DNA from 3 places in the Micromonospora sp. SL4-19 genome. Region 1 is predicted to be linked to each of the others. Evidence: predicted binding sites of a transcription regulator. Region 1 holds the regulator's gene; each other region holds the start of a gene.
The links. Region 1 encodes HrcA, which represses chaperone genes, less so after heat shock. Its sites were predicted from a motif close to GGTTNGCACNCTCNNNNNGAGNGTGCNAACC; they were not measured.

Region 2: groES (co-chaperone GroES) is a predicted target of HrcA. The motif match lies at 2,073-2,103, and genes of this name have one in related genera.
Region 3: groL (chaperonin GroEL) is a predicted target of HrcA. The motif match lies at 1,556-1,586, and genes of this name have one in related genera.

What each region holds. Positions count from the first base shown of each region.
Region 1 is NZ_JBLROB010000023.1:57,594-63,329, reverse strand. It holds gene ACNAVT_RS23285 (16S rRNA (uracil(1498)-N(3))-methyltransferase) at 1-237, opposite strand, end outside; gene dnaJ (molecular chaperone DnaJ) at 239-1,381, opposite strand; gene hrcA (heat-inducible transcriptional repressor HrcA) at 1,455-2,477, opposite strand; gene ACNAVT_RS23270 (DUF4870 domain-containing protein) at 2,703-3,305, shown strand; gene hemW (radical SAM family heme chaperone HemW) at 3,355-4,578, opposite strand; gene ACNAVT_RS23260 (enoyl-CoA hydratase-related protein) at 4,598-5,383, shown strand; gene ACNAVT_RS23255 (hypothetical protein) at 5,515-5,736, shown strand, end outside.
Region 2 is NZ_JBLROB010000004.1:26,661-32,396, forward strand. It holds gene ACNAVT_RS07885 (sugar ABC transporter substrate-binding protein) at 1-13, opposite strand, end outside; gene ybaK (Cys-tRNA(Pro) deacylase) at 231-710, opposite strand; gene ACNAVT_RS07895 (THUMP-like domain-containing protein) at 761-1,987, opposite strand; gene groES (co-chaperone GroES) at 2,238-2,552, shown strand; gene groL (chaperonin GroEL) at 2,623-4,263, shown strand; gene ACNAVT_RS07910 (molybdopterin-dependent oxidoreductase) at 4,385-5,736, shown strand, end outside.
Region 3 is NZ_JBLROB010000028.1:10,099-15,834, forward strand. It holds gene ACNAVT_RS25270 (hypothetical protein) at 456-1,508, shown strand; gene groL (chaperonin GroEL) at 1,787-3,409, shown strand; gene ACNAVT_RS25280 (hypothetical protein) at 3,475-3,711, opposite strand; gene ACNAVT_RS25285 (GNAT family N-acetyltransferase) at 3,806-4,735, opposite strand; gene ACNAVT_RS25290 (SDR family oxidoreductase) at 4,773-5,489, opposite strand; gene ACNAVT_RS25295 (S8 family serine peptidase) at 5,596-5,736, opposite strand, start outside.

The DNA of each region.
Region 1 (5,736 bases):
GACGAGCCGGGGGACGGACGCGTCGACGTACCCCCGGGAGGTGACCGCCAGGTCGAGGGTGCCCCGGCCGACGGCGGTGACCACGGCGCCGGCCGTGCCGCCCCGACCGTCGGCGAGCAGCAGCTCCTCACCGACGCGCAGCCGCTGCACCGTCGCGGCGTGGTGCCCCTCCGGGCCGTCCAGGGTCAGCGTGTCGCCGGTGGGCAGCGCCTCGACCAGGAACAGCGGCGCCGACACCTCAGGCGTGCCCGTTGAAGGCGTCGCGCATCCGGGAGAAGAAGCCGCCCTGCTTGGTCAGCTCGGCGACCTCCTCGCCCCGGGTCTTGGCGAACTCGCGCAGCATCCGCTCCTGCTCGGCGTCGAGCTTCGTCGGGGTACGCACGTCCAGGTGGACGTAGAGGTCGCCGCGGCCGGTGCCGCGCAGGTGCGGTACGCCCCGGGCCCGCAGCCGCAGCGTGCTGCCGGGTTGGGTGCCGGACTTGACGTCGACCGTCTCCTCGCTGTCCAGCGTCTTGATGGTCAGCCGGGTGCCGAGCGCGGCGGCGGTCATCGGGACGGTGACCCGGCAGTGCAGGTCGTCGCCCTTGCGCGAGTAGACGTCGTGCGGCCGCTCGTGGATCTCGACGTAGAGGTCGCCGGCGGTGCCGCCCCCCGGGCCGACCTCGCCCTGCTGGGCCAGCCGGATCCGCATGCCGTCCTCGACGCCCGCCGGGATCTTGACGGTGAGCGAGCGCCGCGTCCGCACCCGCCCGTCACCGGCGCAGGTCGGGCAGGGGTGCGGGATGGTGGTGCCGAAGCCCTGGCAGACCGTGCACGGCCGGGCGGAGACCACCTGGCCGAGGAAGGTCCGCTGCACCGACTGCACCTCCCCCCGGCCGCCGCACGCCTCGCAGGTGGCGAGGTGGGTGCCGGCCGCGGTGCCGGCGCCGGAGCAGGTGGTGCAGAGCACGGCGGTGTCGACCGTGATCGGCGCCTCGACGCCGAACGCGGTCTCGTTGAGGTCCAGCTCCAGCCGCAGGATCGCGTCGGCGCCCGGCCGGGTACGCGGCCGCGGCCCGCGCGAACCCCCGGCGGCGCCGCCGAAGAACGCGTCCATGATGTCCTGGAACCCGACGAACGGGCCGGCACCGCCCGGACCACCCGGCCCGGCGCCCCCGCCGCCCGGCGCCAACGGGTCGCCGCCCAGGTCGACGATCTGCCGTTTCCGGTCGTCCGAGAGGACCTCGTACGCGGCGTTGATGTCCTTGAACTTCTCCTGTGCCTCCGGGTCCGGATTGACGTCCGGGTGGAACTGCCGCGCCAGCTTGCGGTAGGCACGCTTGATCTCGTCGTCGGAGGCGTCCCGGCTCACGCCCAGAATGCCGTAGTAGTCCCTGGCCACTGCGTTCGGTGTCCTCATGTTCGTCTCGCGTTGCGCCGGTCGTCGGCCGGGGGCCGCCGTCGGCCCTGACTGGTCAGTTCTGGGCCAGCAGCTCGCCCACGTAGCGTGCCACGGCCCGCACGGTGGCGATGGTGCCGGGGTAGTCCATCCGGGTCGGCCCGAGCACGCCCAGGCCACCGACGATGGTGCTGCCCGGGCCGTACCCGGTGCTGACCACCGAGGCGGCGCGCAGGTTGTCGATCTCGTTCTCGTCGCCGATCAGCACCCGGGTGGTGCTCGGCTCGGCCTCGCCGATGAGCTTGAGCAGCACGACCTCCTCCTCGAGCGCCTCGAGGATGGGGCGCAGCGAGCCCTGGAAGTCCAGCAGGCCACCACGGGTGAGGTTGGCGGTGCCGGCCAGTGCGATGCGCTCCTCGTGCCGCTCGACGAGCGTCTCCAGCAGCACGCTGGAGATCGTGGCCATGGCCGGGCGCAGCTGCGGCGACGACTCGTCCACCAGCGCCTGGACCAGCGGCGGGGCCTCCGACAGCCGGGTGCCGACCAGCTTCTCGTTGACCAGCCGGCGCAGGTCGATGACCTCGTCGGCGGGGATCGGCCGGGGCAGCTCGACGAGCCGCTGCTCGACCCGACCGGTGTCCGCGATCATGACCACCATCAGCCGGGTGGTGGAGATCGGCACCAGTTCCAGGTGGCGCACCTTGGACCGGGCCAGGCTCGGGTACTGCACCACGGCGACCTGCCGGGTGAGCTGGGCCAGCAGCCGGACCGTACGGTGCACCACGTCGTCCAGGTCGACCGCGCCGACCAGGAAGCGCTCGATGGCCCGGCGCTCGGCCGGGCTGAGTGGCTTGACCCGGGAGAGCCGGTCGACGAAGAGCCGGTAGCCGCGGTCGGTGGGCACCCGCCCGGCGCTGGTGTGCGGCTGCCGGATGTAGCCCTCCTCCTCCAGCACCGCCATGTCGTTGCGCACGGTCGCCGGGGAGACGCCGAGCTGGTGGCGCTCGACCAAGGCCTTGCTGCCGACCGGCTCCTGCGTGGCGACGTAGTCCTCGACGATCGCGCGGAGCACGGCGAGCTTGCGGTCGTCGAGACCCATCTCCCACCTCCTGACGCACTTCGACCCGCCGGCACCCGGCACCGGCCGGGCGTCTGGCACTCGACTGTAGCGAGTGCCAGTCTACGTCGGCGTACCCGCCGACGCGATGATCAGCGACGGACCCCGGGTACGGCCCACCGCACAATTCGCCCCGACCAAACAGTCGGACATCCGGGACGATGTCGGTCTGGCGCGCCCTTGCTTCCGGCACCTACCGTGACGTCCATGACTGAACCACCTCGCCCTCCCGGAGCGGGGGACCCCGGCGCCCAGCCGGAGCCGCCCTCGGCACCGTACGGCTCGTCGTCGGCGAACGAGCCCCCCACCGCACCACTGTCCGGGGCGTCCGCCGGGGGCGGCTATCCCCCGCCCGGTGGCTATCCCCCGCCCTCCGGAGGCCAGCCGCCGTCGGGTGGCTACCCACCCCCGGGCGCCGGCTACCCGACCGGCGGCTCGTACGGCCCGCCTCCCGGCTACGCCAACAACGATGAGAAGACCTGGGCTATGGTCGCGCACTTCGGCGGCCCGGTCGGCGTCGTGGTCGGCGGCAGCCTGCTCGGCTGGGTCGCGCCGCTCATCGCGTTCTCCGCGAAGGGCCAGCAGTCCCCGACCGTGCGGGCGCACGCGGTGGCCGCGCTGAACTTCCAGGTCACCTGGGTCATCGCCGTCCTGATCAGCTTCGTGCTCGCCGTGATCACCTGCGGTGTGCTCTTCTTCATCCCGATCATCGTCGCGGTGATCCCGATCGTCTTCGGCATCATCGGCGGCCTGAAGGCCACCGAGGGCGTCCTTTACCGCTACCCGATGAGCTACTCCTTCGTGAAGTGAGCGACCCGGCCGGCCCCCCGGCCGGCCGGGACCGGGGCGCGGCGGGCGGTCAGGGCAGCAGGTCGCGGACCACCGCGTCGGCCAGCAGCCGACCGCGCAGGGTGAGCACCGCCCTGCCGGCCGCGTACCCGTCGGCGTCCAGCAGGCCGTCGGCCAGCGCCCGCCGCGCGCCGGCCCGGCCCGCCTCGTCCAGCACGTCCAGGGGCAGGCCGGAGGCGAGCCGCAGCCGCAGCATCACGTCCTCCATGTGCGCCTCGTCGGGGGTGAGCACCTCCCGGGCCAGGCCGGGCGACCGTCCCGCGGCCAGGCGCCCGGCGTACGCGGTGGGGTGCTTGACGTTCCACCACCGCACCCCGCCGACGTGGCTGTGCGCCCCCGGGCCGAGGCCCCACCAGTCGGCGCCGGCCCAGTAGAGCAGGTTGTGCCGGCACCGGGCCGCCTCGGAGCGGGCCCAGTTGGAGACCTCGTACCAGGAGAAACCGGCCGCGTCGAGGGCGGCCTCGGCGGCCAGGTAGCGGTCCGCCGCCACGTCGTCGCTCGGGTACGGCAGCTCGCCGCGGCGCATCCGCGCGGCCAGCCGAGTGCCCTCCTCCACGATCAGGGCGTACGCGCTGACGTGGTCCACGCCCGCCGCCACCACCTGCTCCAGCGAGGCGGCGAAGTCGGCCGCGCTCTCCCCCGGAGTGCCGTAGATCAGGTCCAGGTTGACGTGGTCGAACCCGGCGTCCCGCGCCTCCAGGGCGGCGGCGGTGGCCCGGCCGGCGTGGTGCTGCCGGTCCAGGACGGCCAGCACCCCGGGCGCGGCGGACTGCATGCCCAGCGAGATCCGGGTGTAGCCGGCCGCGCGCAGCGTCTTCAGCGACTCCGGAGTGACCGACTCGGGGTTGGCCTCGGTGGTCACCTCGACGTCGGCGGCCAGCCCCCAGGTGCGGTCGATGCCGTCGAGGATCCGGGCCAGGTCGTCCGCCGGGAGCAGGGTGGGCGTGCCGCCGCCCACGAAGACGGTGTCCACCCGGGGCGGCGGGGTGTCGCCCAGCACCCGGCCGGCGAGCGCCAGCTCGGCCAGCACGGTGTCGGCGTACGTCTCGCGGCTGGCCCCGCCACCCAACTCGGTCGCGGTGTACGTGTTGAAGTCGCAGTAACCGCAGCGGCTGGCGCAGAACGGGACGTGAACGTACACCCCGAAGCCGCGCGCGCCGACGGCACGCAGGGCGGCAGCGGGCAGTGATCCGTCGACCGGGACGGATTCGCCTTCTGGAAGAGCGCCGGGCATGGCCACTAGTGTGCCCGGCATGACCTCTCCGGACGCTCTCGTGCGGGTCGCCACGACCCGCGGGGTGACCACCCTCACCCTGGACAGCCCACCCAACCGCAACGCGCTGTCCACCCCGCTGATGACCGAACTGCTGGCCGGGCTGGCCGCCGCGGTCGCCGACGACGCGGTCCGGGCGGTCGTGCTGGACCACACGGGGCCGGTCTTCTGTTCGGGGGCGGACCTGAAGGAGACGGCCGCCGCGTACGCCAGCGGGACCGTGCCGGCCGGCATGCTCGGCGATGTCCTGGTGGCGGTCCGGGAGTGCCCGAAGCCGGTGCTGGCGAAGGTTGCCGGGCCGGCGCGGGCCGGCGGACTGGGCCTGATCGCCGCGGCCGACCTGGCGGTCTGCGCCGAGGAGGCGACGTTCGCCTTCACCGAGGTCCGGATCGGGGTGATACCGGCGGTGATCTCGGCGACCGTGCTGCCCCGGCTGCACCCCCGGGCCGCCGCCGAGCTGTACCTCACCGGCGACATCTTCGACGGCCGGCGAGCCGCCGAGATCGGCCTGGTCACCGCCGCCGTGCCGGCGGACGGCCTGGATGCCGCGGTGGAGCGCTACTGCGCGTCGCTGGTGAAGGGCGCGCCGAAGGCTCTCGCCGGCACCAAGGAGTTGCTGCGCCGGCCGGCCGACACCGACCTGCGGGCGGAGATCGCCGAGTTGGCCGCCCGTTCCACCGGGTACTTCCTTTCCGACGAGGGCCGCGAGGGCGTGCTCGCGTTCCGCGAGAAGCGGCCCGCCGCCTGGGTGCCCACCGGAGACTGAGGCTGACGCGACGCCATTCCCGGGGGAGGACGCGGTCCGTGGCCGGACGGTGACGGTACGGGAGACGGCCGGTCGGACGACCCGGACGAAGCACCATGCGACGTAGGCTGGTCGGACTGTTGGGGCAGGAGGTGCGGGTGCGAACTCGAGCAGCAATCGTGGCAGCCGGTGTGGTGGTCGCCGTCGTGGCCCTGCTGGGCGTCTGGTTCGTCACGAAGCAGTTCGGTCAGCACCTCCGGCTTCCGCTGGCCAGCCGCACCTGCACCGTGGAGGCCGACGGCGAGGTCGTGCTGAGCGCCGAACAGATGGCCAACGCGGCCACGATCGCGGCGATCGGGATGCAACGAGAGATG
Region 2 (5,736 bases), on a different contig from region 1:
AGCCCTTGCGCATGTGCACGGGTCCTTTCCGGGGTGGGGGAGTTCTGGTCGGTGTTTGTTGTGTCCGGCAACGTATTTCGTGCCGGAATGGGTGCGCAAGGCTGCCGAGGTCGGAAGTTTGTTGGCGGCGGTAACAATTCAGCAACGCCACTGTCACCCGGTCGGCGCCCTGCTGAGAGCGCTCCCCCGGGTGACCTCGGGAAACGCTGTCGATCGTCCCTGCCGGACGGTCAGCCGGCGGCGATCGGCGCGGTGACGGCGTCGGTCAGCGCGACCAGATCCGCCGGGGAGAGTTGCAGTTGCAGGCCCCGGCGACCCGCCGAGACGTAGACGGTCGGGTGGTCCAGCGCGGACGAGTCGACCACTGTGGGCAGCCGCCTGCGTTGGCCGAGGGGGCTGATTCCACCCCGGACGTAGCCGGTGGCCCGCTCGGCGACCGCCCGATCCGCCATGGTCGCCCGCTTGCCGCCGGCCGCCGCGGCGAGGGCCTTGAGGTCCAACTCCCCGGTCACCGGTACCACGGCCACGGTGAGCCCGCCGTCGACCTCGGTGACCAGCGACTTGAACACCCGCTCCGGCGGCACCCCGAGGGCTGCCGCGACCAGCGCGCCGTAGTTCGGCGCGTCCGGGGAGACGTCGTACGGGTGGGTGCTGTGCGTGATCTTCCGCTTCGCCAGCAGCGCCGTCGCCGGAGTGCCCTGTCCCGCCATGCCCGACAAGCTATCCCCGCCCCGGTCGGCAGGCGAGTCGAAATCCGTGCTCAGGCCGTTACCGGCCGGCAGATCAGCACGGTGGGCGCGCCGGCCACCCGGGTCAGCACCAGGCTGGCCGCCGTGTCGCCGGCCAGCTTCAGGTCCCGGCGCAGTTTCTCCGGCTCCAGCGCCGAGCCGCGCTTGAGGATCTCCACCCGGCCGACCCGCCGTTCCCGCAGCAGGGCGCGCAGCCGCTTCAGCGAGAACGGCAGCACGTCGGTGATCTCCAGGCAGCGGGCGTACGGCGGGCGGGTCGGGGTGTCCGAGTAGAGGTAGGCGATGGTCGGGTCGGCCAGGGTGGCGTCCAACTCGGCAGCCAGCTCGGCGAGCAGGTGCGCGCGGACCACCGCCGGGTCCGGGTCGTACAGGAACCGCCGTACCGGTCCGACCGGGGCGTCGGTGTCGCCGGCGCCGGTGAGCTGATGACAGGGGATCCCCGCTCCACCGGAGGCGCCGGTAAGGGCCCCTTGCTTCTCGCGCAGCAGGGTGGCTCGGCGAGGGATCTCGGCCAGTGCGCCGCACCAGAGCGCGGCCTCGACCAGGTCGCCGTCCACGCTGACCCACTCCGCCTCGGCACCCGCCGGGATCAGCGCGTGGTCCAGGCCGGGGGCCACCTTGACGACGGTGCGCGGCACCCGCTCGGCCAACCCGGTGACGAAGTCCCACGGGGGCGAGTAGGCGTTCGGGTCGAAGATCCGACGGCCGGTGCCGGCCGCCCGGCGTGCCGGGTCGCAGAAGACCGCCTCGACCCGGGTGACGTCGAACGCCGTCGCGTCCCCGCACTCCACGGTGAACAGTTCGGCCAGCCCGGCCGCCTCGGCGTTCGCGGCCGCCATCGCGGCGGTCACCGGGTCGGCCTCCACGCCGTGGACCCGGATGCCGGCGCGGGCGGCGGCGAGCGCGTCGGCGCCCAGGCCGCAGCCCAGGTCGGCGAGGGTGCGCACGCCGGCGGCGCGCAGCCGCGCGGCCCGCCGGTCGGCGACCACCCGGCGGGTGGCCTGCTCCAGCCCGGCGCGGGTGAGGAACATCGCACCGACCTCCGGCCCGAACTTGCCGCCCGCCCGGCGACGCAGCTCGGCCTGGGTGAGGGCGGCGGCGGCCAGCCCGGCCGAGAATCCCGCCGAGCGGAGCCGGGCCGCCGCGGCCAGCGGATCGCCGCCGGCGACCTCGGTGGCCGCCGCGAGCGCGTCCGTCCCCTCGGGGGTACGCAGAGCGGCGAGCTGGTCCAGATCCACCCGGCCATTGTCCCGGCAATGCGCGACGCGCCGGGCTGCGGGTTGGCACTCTCCTTGACGGAGTGCTAGCCGAGGAATAATCTGCGGTTAGCACTCTCGCCATGAGGGTGCCAACGCCCGGGCCCTGGTGCCCGGGAGTTGAACGCCAGGCGGACCGGCACCCGCGACGACGGCCCCGCCCGGTGGCATGTGGCAGATTGACGCCGGTCGGCTCGCCGTCCGGTAACGACACCAAGTACCCCAGGAGGGTATGCCCGTGACTACCGCGACCAAGGTTGCGATCAAGCCGCTCGAGGACCGGATCGTGGTCCAGGCGAACGAGGCTGAGACCACCACGGCGTCGGGCATCGTGATCCCCGACACCGCCAAGGAGAAGCCGCAGGAGGGCACTGTCCTCGCTGTCGGCCCGGGCCGGATCGACGACAAGGGCAACCGCGTGCCGATCGACGTGAAGGTCGGCGACACCGTCCTCTACTCGAAGTACGGCGGCACCGAGGTCAAGTACGCCGGCGAGGAGTACCTGGTGCTCTCCGCCCGCGACGTCCTCGCGGTCATCGAGAAGTAAGCAACCGATCAGTGTCGTTGCCCCGGTCCGGCTCGCCGGGCCGGGGCAACGTCGCTTCGAAGGGATACTGATGGCGAAGATCCTGAGCTTCTCGGACGACGCCCGACACCTGCTTGAGCACGGTGTCAACGCCCTCGCCGACGCGGTCAAGGTCACTCTCGGCCCGCGCGGGCGCAACGTCGTCCTGGACAAGAAATTCGGTGCGCCCACGATCACCAACGATGGCGTGACCATCGCCAAGGAGATCGAGCTCACCAACCCGTACGAGAACCTCGGCGCGCAGCTGGTCAAGGAGGTGGCGACCAAGACCAACGACGTCGCCGGCGACGGGACCACCACCGCGACCGTGCTGGCCCAGGCGATGGTCCGCGAGGGCCTGCGCAACGTGGCCGCCGGGGCCAACCCGACCGGCCTCAAGCGGGGCATCGACGCGGCGGCCGGCAAGGTCTCCGAGGCGCTGCTCGACCGGGCGGTCGAGGTTTCCGGCAGGGAGTCGATCGCGCACGTCGCGACGATCTCCGCGCAGGACGCCACGATCGGCGACCTGATCGCCGAGGCGATGGAGAAGGTCGGCCGCGACGGTGTCATCACCGTCGAGGAGGGCTCCGCGCTCATCACCGAGCTGGAGGTGACCGAGGGCCTGCAGTTCGACAAGGGCTTCATCTCGCCGAACTTCGTCACCGACGTGGAGGGGCAGGAGTCGGTCCTGGAGGACCCGTACATCCTGATCACCACGCAGAAGATCTCGGCCATCGAGGAGCTGCTGCCGCTGCTGGAGAAGGTCCTCCAGAACAACAAGCCGCTGCTGATCGTCGCCGAGGACGTCGAGGGCCAGGCGCTGTCCACGCTGGTGGTCAACGCGATCCGCAAGACCCTCAAGGTCTGCGCGGTCAAGGCCCCCGGCTTCGGTGACCGCCGCAAGGCGATGCTCCAGGACATGGCGATCCTCACCGGTGCCGAGCTGGTCGCCCCAGAGCTGGGCTACAAGCTCGACCAGGTCGGCCTGGAGGTGCTCGGCACCGCCCGCCGGGTGGTGGTCGACAAGGAGACCACCACCGTCGTCGACGGTGGCGGCCAGGCCGCCGAGGTCGCCGACCGGGTCGCCCAGATCCGCAAGGAGATCGAGGCCTCGGACTCCGAGTGGGACCGGGAGAAGCTGGCCGAGCGGCTGGCGAAGCTCTCCGGCGGCATCGCCGTGATCAAGGCGGGCGCGGCCACCGAGGTCGAGATGAAGGAGCGCAAGCACCGCATCGAGGACGCCATCGCCGCGACCAAGGCCGCGGTCGAGGAGGGCACGGTCCCGGGTGGCGGCGCCGCCCTGGCCCAGATCCTGCCGGTGCTCGATGACGACCTGGGCTTCACCGGCGACGAGAAGGTCGGCGTCTCGATCGTGCGCAAGTCGCTGGTCGAGCCGCTGCGCTGGATCGCCCAGAACGCCGGCCACGACGGCTACGTGGTGGTGCAGAAGGTCGCCGGCCAGGAGTGGGGCCACGGCCTCGACGCCGCGGTCGGCCAGTACGTCGATCTGGTCAAGTCCGGCATCATCGACCCGGTGAAGGTGACCCGCAACGCGGTCACCAACGCCGCCTCGATCGCCGGCCTGCTGCTCACCACCGAGAGCCTGGTGGTGGAGAAGCCGGAGAAGGCCGAGCCGGCCGCCGCCGGCGGGCACGGCCACGGTCACGGCCACCAGCACGGCCCGGGCTTCTGATCCCACGCCGTACGGCCTGAGTCAGGGCACACCGCGTCGGCGGTGTGCCCTGACCCGTATCTGCTTACGGAACGCTGACGTGGGTGGCCGCCGATCGGTCTGACCGAGAACACTGGTCGGCGTGCGCAGCATCTCGCGCGGGTCCGCCGCGCTGGCCGGGGTCACCGCCGCCGCCGTGGCGATCGGCGCGGCTGAACCGGTTGCCGTCCTCACCGGTCCCCGTTCGGCGCCGCTGATCGCCGTCGGCGGGCTCGTCGTCGACCTGGTGCCCGAGCCGCTCAAGCAGTTCGCCATCGCGCTCTTCGGCACGTACGACAAGGTCGCCCTGCTGGTCGGGACGGCGGTGCTGCTGGCCGCGTTCGCCGCGATGCTCGGCGTGCTGGCGGTCCGGCGGCTCTGGATCGGCCTGGCCGGCATCGCCGCGTTCGCCGCCCTCGGGGTGGGCGCCGCGCTGACCCGGGCCGGCGCGGACGCCGTCGACGCGCTGCCCTCGCTGGTCGGGGCCGGGCTGGCGGCGCTGGCGCTCTGGCTGCTGCTGGCCGGCCCGCTGTCCCCGGACCTCTGGGCCTGGACCCCGCCGTCCGCCGACCGGCCCGCTCCTGCTCCCGCCGCCCCGGCGACCCCGCCGGCCGGTGGTGGCCGGAACGGCCCGACGGCCGGTGGCGGTGGGGTGGCGACGGCCGACGGCGACGGGATCCCGGCACGCGCCCGGCAGGGGGCGCGGTCCGTGGCGGAGGTCGACCCGGACGGCCGCCGGCGGTTCCTGCGCGGCGTGGGCGCGCTGGCCGGCGCGGCGGCCGTGGCCGGGCTCGGCGGCCACTGGCTGGCCGGGCGGCGGAGCGTGTCGGTGGCCCGGCGGGCGGTCGTCCTACCCACCCCGTCCGCCGCCGCCCCGGCGGTGCCGGCCGGGGCGGATCTGTCGCTGGCCCAGCTCGCCCCCTACGTCACCCCGACGAGCGGCTTCTACCGGATCGACACGGCCCTGGTGGTGCCGCAGGTGGACCCGGCGACCTGGCGGCTGCGCATCCACGGCCGGGTCCGGAACCCGATCGAGCTGAGCTTCGCCGACCTGCTCGCCCGGCCGATGGTCGAGCGGTACGTGACCCTGGCCTGCGTCTCCAACGAGGTGGGCGGGGATCTGATCGGCAACGCGCGCTGGCTGGGCGTACCGATCGGGGAGCTGCTGGACGAGGCCGACCCGGAGGAGGGCGCGGACCAGGTGGTCGGGCGCTCGGTCGACGGCTGGACCTGCGGCACCCCGACGGCGGTGCTGCGGGACGGGCGGGACGCGTTGCTCGCGGTCGGGATGAACGGCGAGCCGCTGCCGGTCGAGCACGGCTTCCCGGTGCGCATGGTCGTCCCCGGGCTCTACGGCTACGTCTCGGCGTGCAAGTGGGTGACCGAGCTGGAGCTGACCAGCTTCGCCGACTTCGACGCGTACTGGGTGCCGCGCGGATGGGCGGCGCAGGGGCC
Region 3 (5,736 bases), on a different contig from region 1:
GGAAGATCATGAGCCGTTCCAGCCAACGCCGCTGAGGAGGGTTCATGTCCGAGCAGCCCCCGTCGGGTCCTACCGAGCCGGTGCCCCCGGCGTCGTCGGGTGCCCCGGCAGACCCGACCCGGTCCACGCCGCCGGTCGCTGGGCCGGCCTCGACGCCGGAGCATGCGGATCGGCCGGCTTCGGCCGCGCCGGGGCAGTCCACCCCGACGGATCCGGGCAGGCCCGCTGAGCCCACCCAGGCCGCCCCGGCCGCACCGCCGCAACCCGGTCAGCCCGGGTATCCGCCAGCGCCCGGCCAGCCCGGATATCCGGTGGCACCGGGCCAGCCCGGGTATCCGCCAGTGTCGGGCCAGTTCGGGTATCCGGCGGCGCCCGGTCAGTTCGGGTATCCCGTGGCACCGGGTCAGCCCGGTCAGCCCTGGTATCCGCCGGCAGGCCAGGCCGGTGAGCCGCCCGTGCCTGGTCAGTTCGCGGCGCCCGCGCCGCCCGGCCAGCCGGGGCAACCGGGGTACGGCGCGTATGGCCAGCAGCACTGGGGGGCGTACCCGCCCGATCCGGCCGGGCAGCCGCAAGGCTGGGTGTGGCCGGCCGCCGGCGGCCCCGCGCCGGTCGGTACGTACCCCGGCCACCCGTTGCCCGGCCAGCCGTACGGCTGGCACCCGGGCGTCGACCCCAACGACCCGCTGGTCACGCCGCCGTACGCGGGGATCGCCGGCTGGTTCTCCCGCTGCACGGGCGCGGTGCGCCGCGGCTGGCGGCAGCTGCTGCCGATCATGCTGCTCACCCAGGCGCTCCCGGCGGCGGTGATCTCGGTCCTCTCGCTCACCCTCGCCCCGTCGGACCAGTTCGGCACCGGGCCGGACGGTGCCCCGATCCTGCCGGACCAGTACTTCCCGGACCTCCTCACCCTCTACGGCGCGGTGTTCGTGGTGAGCCTGCTCCTCGGCCCGGTGCAGGCCACCGGGTGGGCCGCGGGCTCCTGGGTGGTCACCCGCCAGGCGGCCGGCGAGGCCGTCGGGATCGGCGCCGCCTTCCGGTACGGCCTGCGGCGCGCCCTCGGCCTCTGGGGCTGGAACATCGTCGCCACGCTGCTGATCACGGTCGGCCTGCTCTTCTGCGTGGTGCCCGGGATCTACGCGATGTTCGCGCTGGCCGTGGCCGGCCCGGTCTACCTCTTCGAGCGGGACAACCCGATCGGCCGCTCGTTCCAGATGCTCCACCGGCGGTTCGGGATGATGGTGGGCCGGGTCGCGTTGGTCGCCGTCGCGCTGGTCGTCGGCTCCGTGATCGGCGGCATGGTGGAGTTGCTCGGGCAGTTGCCGTTCGGCACCCAGCCGATGGACTCAGCGGGTACGGCGGTGGGAGCCGTCGCGGTGGCCGTGCTCTCCGCCGCGCTGGTCACTCCCGCCTACCTGGCGCAGCTCGTCGGACTGCTGGTCACGTACGCCGAGCAGCGGGCCCAGGAAGGCCCGGTGAACACCGCCCGACTGGCCGCGGAACTCGGCTGAGGGTGGGCATCGTGCTTGCACTCGGCTAGGGAGAGTGCTAAACAGGTCATTGGCACTCGCACACTGTGAGTGCCAATGGTCGGGGCGGTGGGGCCACGGCCGCATCGGCGTCTCGATGGCGCCGGTGGGGCACGAGGCCGGTCGTCGCGGGCTATCCGGCCCGGCCGAGGAGACGTCGTCGTCGCCAGGTGGCGACGTCCCCAAGGTGCGTACACCAGGCGGCCCATCCGGGGGCACACCCTCGGGTGGCCCGTGAGTGTCCAGGAGGACAACGCCGTATGGCCAAGATGATCGCGTTCGACGAAGAGGCGCGCCGCGGCCTCGAGCGGGGCATGAACCAGCTCGCCGACGCCGTGAAGGTGACGCTCGGCCCGAAGGGCCGCAACGTCGTGCTCGAGAAGAAGTGGGGTGCCCCCACCATCACCAACGATGGTGTGAGCATCGCCAAGGAGATCGAGCTCGAGGACCCGTACGAGAAGATCGGCGCCGAGCTGGTCAAGGAGGTCGCGAAGAAGACCGATGACGTGGCCGGTGACGGCACGACGACGGCGACCGTTCTGGCCCAGGCCCTGGTCCGCGAGGGCCTGCGCAACGTGGCCGCCGGCGCCAACCCGATGGCCCTGAAGCGGGGCATCGAGGCCGCCGTGGCCAGCGTCTCGGAGGAGCTGCTCAAGCTCGCCAAGGACGTGGAGACCAAGGAGCAGATCGCCTCCACCGCCTCCATTTCGGCCGGTGACCCCAGCGTCGGCGAGATCATCGCCGAGGCGATGGACAAGGTCGGCAAGGAAGGCGTCATCACCGTCGAGGAGAGCAACACCTTCGGTCTGGAGCTGGAGCTCACCGAGGGTATGCGCTTCGACAAGGGCTACATCTCCGCGTACTTCATGACCGACCCGGAGCGTATGGAGGCCGTCTTCGACGACCCGTACCTCCTGATCGTCAACAGCAAGATCTCTTCGGTGAAGGACCTGCTCCCGATCCTGGAGAAGGTCATGCAGTCCGGCAAGCCGCTGCTGATCATCGCCGAGGACATCGAGGGCGAGGCCCTGGCCACCCTCGTGGTCAACAAGGTCCGCGGCACCTTCAAGTCGGTCGCCGTCAAGGCGCCGGGCTTCGGTGACCGCCGCAAGGCCATGCTGGCCGACATCGCCATCCTCACCGGTGGCCAGGTCATCAGCGAGGAGGTCGGCCTCAAGCTGGACGCCGTCGGCCTCGACATGCTGGGCCGCGCCCGCAAGGTCGTGGTGACCAAGGACGAGACCACCATCGTCGACGGTGCCGGCGACGCCGAGCAGATCCAGGGCCGGGTCAACCAGATCCGGGCCGAGATCGAGAAGAGCGACTCCGACTACGACCGGGAGAAGCTGCAGGAGCGCCTGGCCAAGCTGGCCGGCGGTGTTGCGGTGATCAAGGTCGGCGCGGCCACCGAGGTCGAGCTCAAGGAGCGCAAGCACCGTATCGAGGACGCCGTCCGCAACGCGAAGGCGGCCGTCGAGGAGGGCATCGTCCCGGGTGGTGGCGTCGCGCTGGTGCAGGCCGGCAAGACCGCCTTCGACAAGCTGGACCTGACCGGCGACGAGGCGACCGGTGCCCAGATCGTCAAGATCGCGCTGGACGCCCCGCTGCGGCAGATCGCCGTCAACGCCGGCCTTGAGGGTGGCGTCGTCGTCGAGCACGTCCGCAACATCGAGCCGGGTCACGGCCTCAACGCCGCGACCGGCGAGTACGTCGACCTGCTCGCGTCGGGCATCATCGACCCGGCCAAGGTGACCCGTTCCGCGCTGCAGAACGCGTCGTCGATCGCCGCGCTGTTCCTCACCACCGAGGCGGTCGTGGCGGACAAGCCGGAGAAGACCCCGGCCGCCCCGGCTGGCCCGGGTGGCGGCGAGATGGACTTCTGAGTCCAGCTCCACCAGCACGATCGAAAGGGGCGGGCCGCGTCAGCGGTCCGCCCCTTTCCGTGTGCTCAGGTCGGCAGCGGCCGCTGGTTGCGTCGCTTGTGGGTCCGGTCGTACGGCGGCACGATGCGGATCGGTTCGTCCACCAGTTGCAGCGGTTCCTCGGTGGACGGCTCGTCCGCCATCTCCGCCAGTTGCTCGGCGTCGCCATAGTCGAGCCGGTCGAACGGCGGTTGGCCGGGGAGTTCGCCGACCGGGCGCCAGCTCGCCGGCTGGTCGCCGGTCCGTTCGTCATCCGTCGTCATGGCTGCCTCCTCTATTACCTGACGGTAGGCGGCGATCGATGACCGACGGGCCGGAATGGCGTTATTGGCGTCTATCTGCCTTTCGCCCTATTAATCATTCCTGTCCGGTCAACGTCTTGCGATACAGGAAGAACACCCGCTCGATCCGCGCGCCCGCGGCGCCGGAGTAGAACGGCACCGGACCCACCCAGCCGATCTGCGCCGCGCCGATGCCCGCCGTCGCCTGGTCGCGCAGGCAGCGCCGGAGCAGCACACCGCCGATGCCCGAGCCCTCGGCAGCCGGCGCCGTTCCCATCGGCCCGAACCAGCTCGGCCGGGACGAGCCGTACGCGGCGAAGCCCAGGATCTCGCCGTCCCGCTCGGCCAGGTGTGCGCCCGCGCCCGGCCGGCCCAGCGAGCCGGCCAGTTCGCCGTCCCACGTCCCGCCGAAGGTGGTGCGGGCGAACGCGGCCAGCGCCGGCAGGTCCGCCGGCTCAGCCCGGCGTACGGTCACGCCCCGCTCAGCCAGCCGGCGCTCGGCGGGCTCCGCCGTCCGCAGCGCCGGGGAGCCGTCCGCCAGGTCCGCGGTCATGTTCCACGCCGTACGGTCCTGCCGGTAGCCGAGCCGCAGCGCCGCGCAGACCGCCGGGGTGTAGCGCACGTCGATGCCCGGCCAGGCGTAGTACGGCGGATTCCCGGCGAGCACCAGCTCGGCCGCGCCGAGCCCGGCCAGCCGCCGCTCCGCCTCGGCCAGCAGGGCCCGCCCGACTCCCCGCCGTCGCTCCTGCGGCGCCACCGCCAGCAGGTCGACATGGCCGAGCCGGGGATCCCGCTGCGCCACCGAGCCGACCAGCACTCCGATCAGCTCGCCGTCGCGTACCGCGCCGAGCGGCAGCACCGGCCGGTCGGCCGCGGCGCGAACGGCGAGGGTGTCCACGATGGCCGACGCCTCGGCCGCGTCCTCCGGCAGGTCGAGGGCCCGCCGGCAGAGGTCGACGACCGCCGGCAGGCGGCCCGGGTCCAGTTCGATGATCTCCACCTTCATGTGGCTGACCATAGTGTCCCGCTGCTCCCGCCCGGTTTTAGGAACGAGCGGCGCGGACCTGCTCGAAGCGGAACTCGCGGATGAAGCAGTCCCGCGGCTGGCCGACCGCGAACAGCACGCAGTCCACGACGGATTGGGCGGTGAGGTCACCGTCCGCCTCGCGCGGACCGTCCTGCACGAAGTCCGGCGGGAAGAGAGAGATCACCCGGATCCCCTCGACTCGCAGCCGATGGGAGATGATCTCGGCGAACCCGGCCTGGGCGTGCTTGGCGGCGTAGAAGGCCGGGTGGGCGTGTGAGCGGTGGTGGCCGGACTCGCCGCAGGCGGAGATCATGTTGACGATGTCGGGTCGTACCGAGGCCCGCAGCAGCGGCAGCAGGTGCTTGGTCAGCAGCATCGTGCCGGTCACGGCACCGTCGACAGTGGCGATGAGGGCGTCGTCCTCGACATCGCCGAGGTCGACACCGTGAACGTAGCCGGCGCCGTTGTTCACCAGGACATCGACGTGGTCTGTGCGATTGGCCAGCGCTGCCGCGAAGGTGCGCACCGAGTCGGGGCGCGCCAGATCGCAGGCGAGCGCTTCGCTTGTTCCCCGGCCGCGTTGCTTGATCCATTCTGCGGTGCGCTCGGCCGCTGCCGCTTCACGGGCGGAGAGGTAGACGTGTGCGCCACGCTCAGCGAAGGCCATCGCCAGGATGCGGCCAGTGCCGCGTCCAGCGCCGGTGACAGCAACGCGCAGTCCGTCGAAGTCCACCGTGAGATCACACCAGTTGAACCTCCGTTGAGGTCAAGCGGGCTCGGGGCGCAGCCGGAATGAGGTGCTGGCCTGGCCCACGCCTGAAGGTGCGCGGGTCCTCCCCTCAGGCGGCGCGCGCGGCGCGTACGGCGGCGTAGGCGTCGATCAGGCCGGCTCCGGTCAGGTTCCGGATGCCGCCGCAGGTGTCCGTGCCGGCAGGCACGCCGGCGGGCGAGGCGGTGTCCAGGAGGATCCGCCGGGTCCG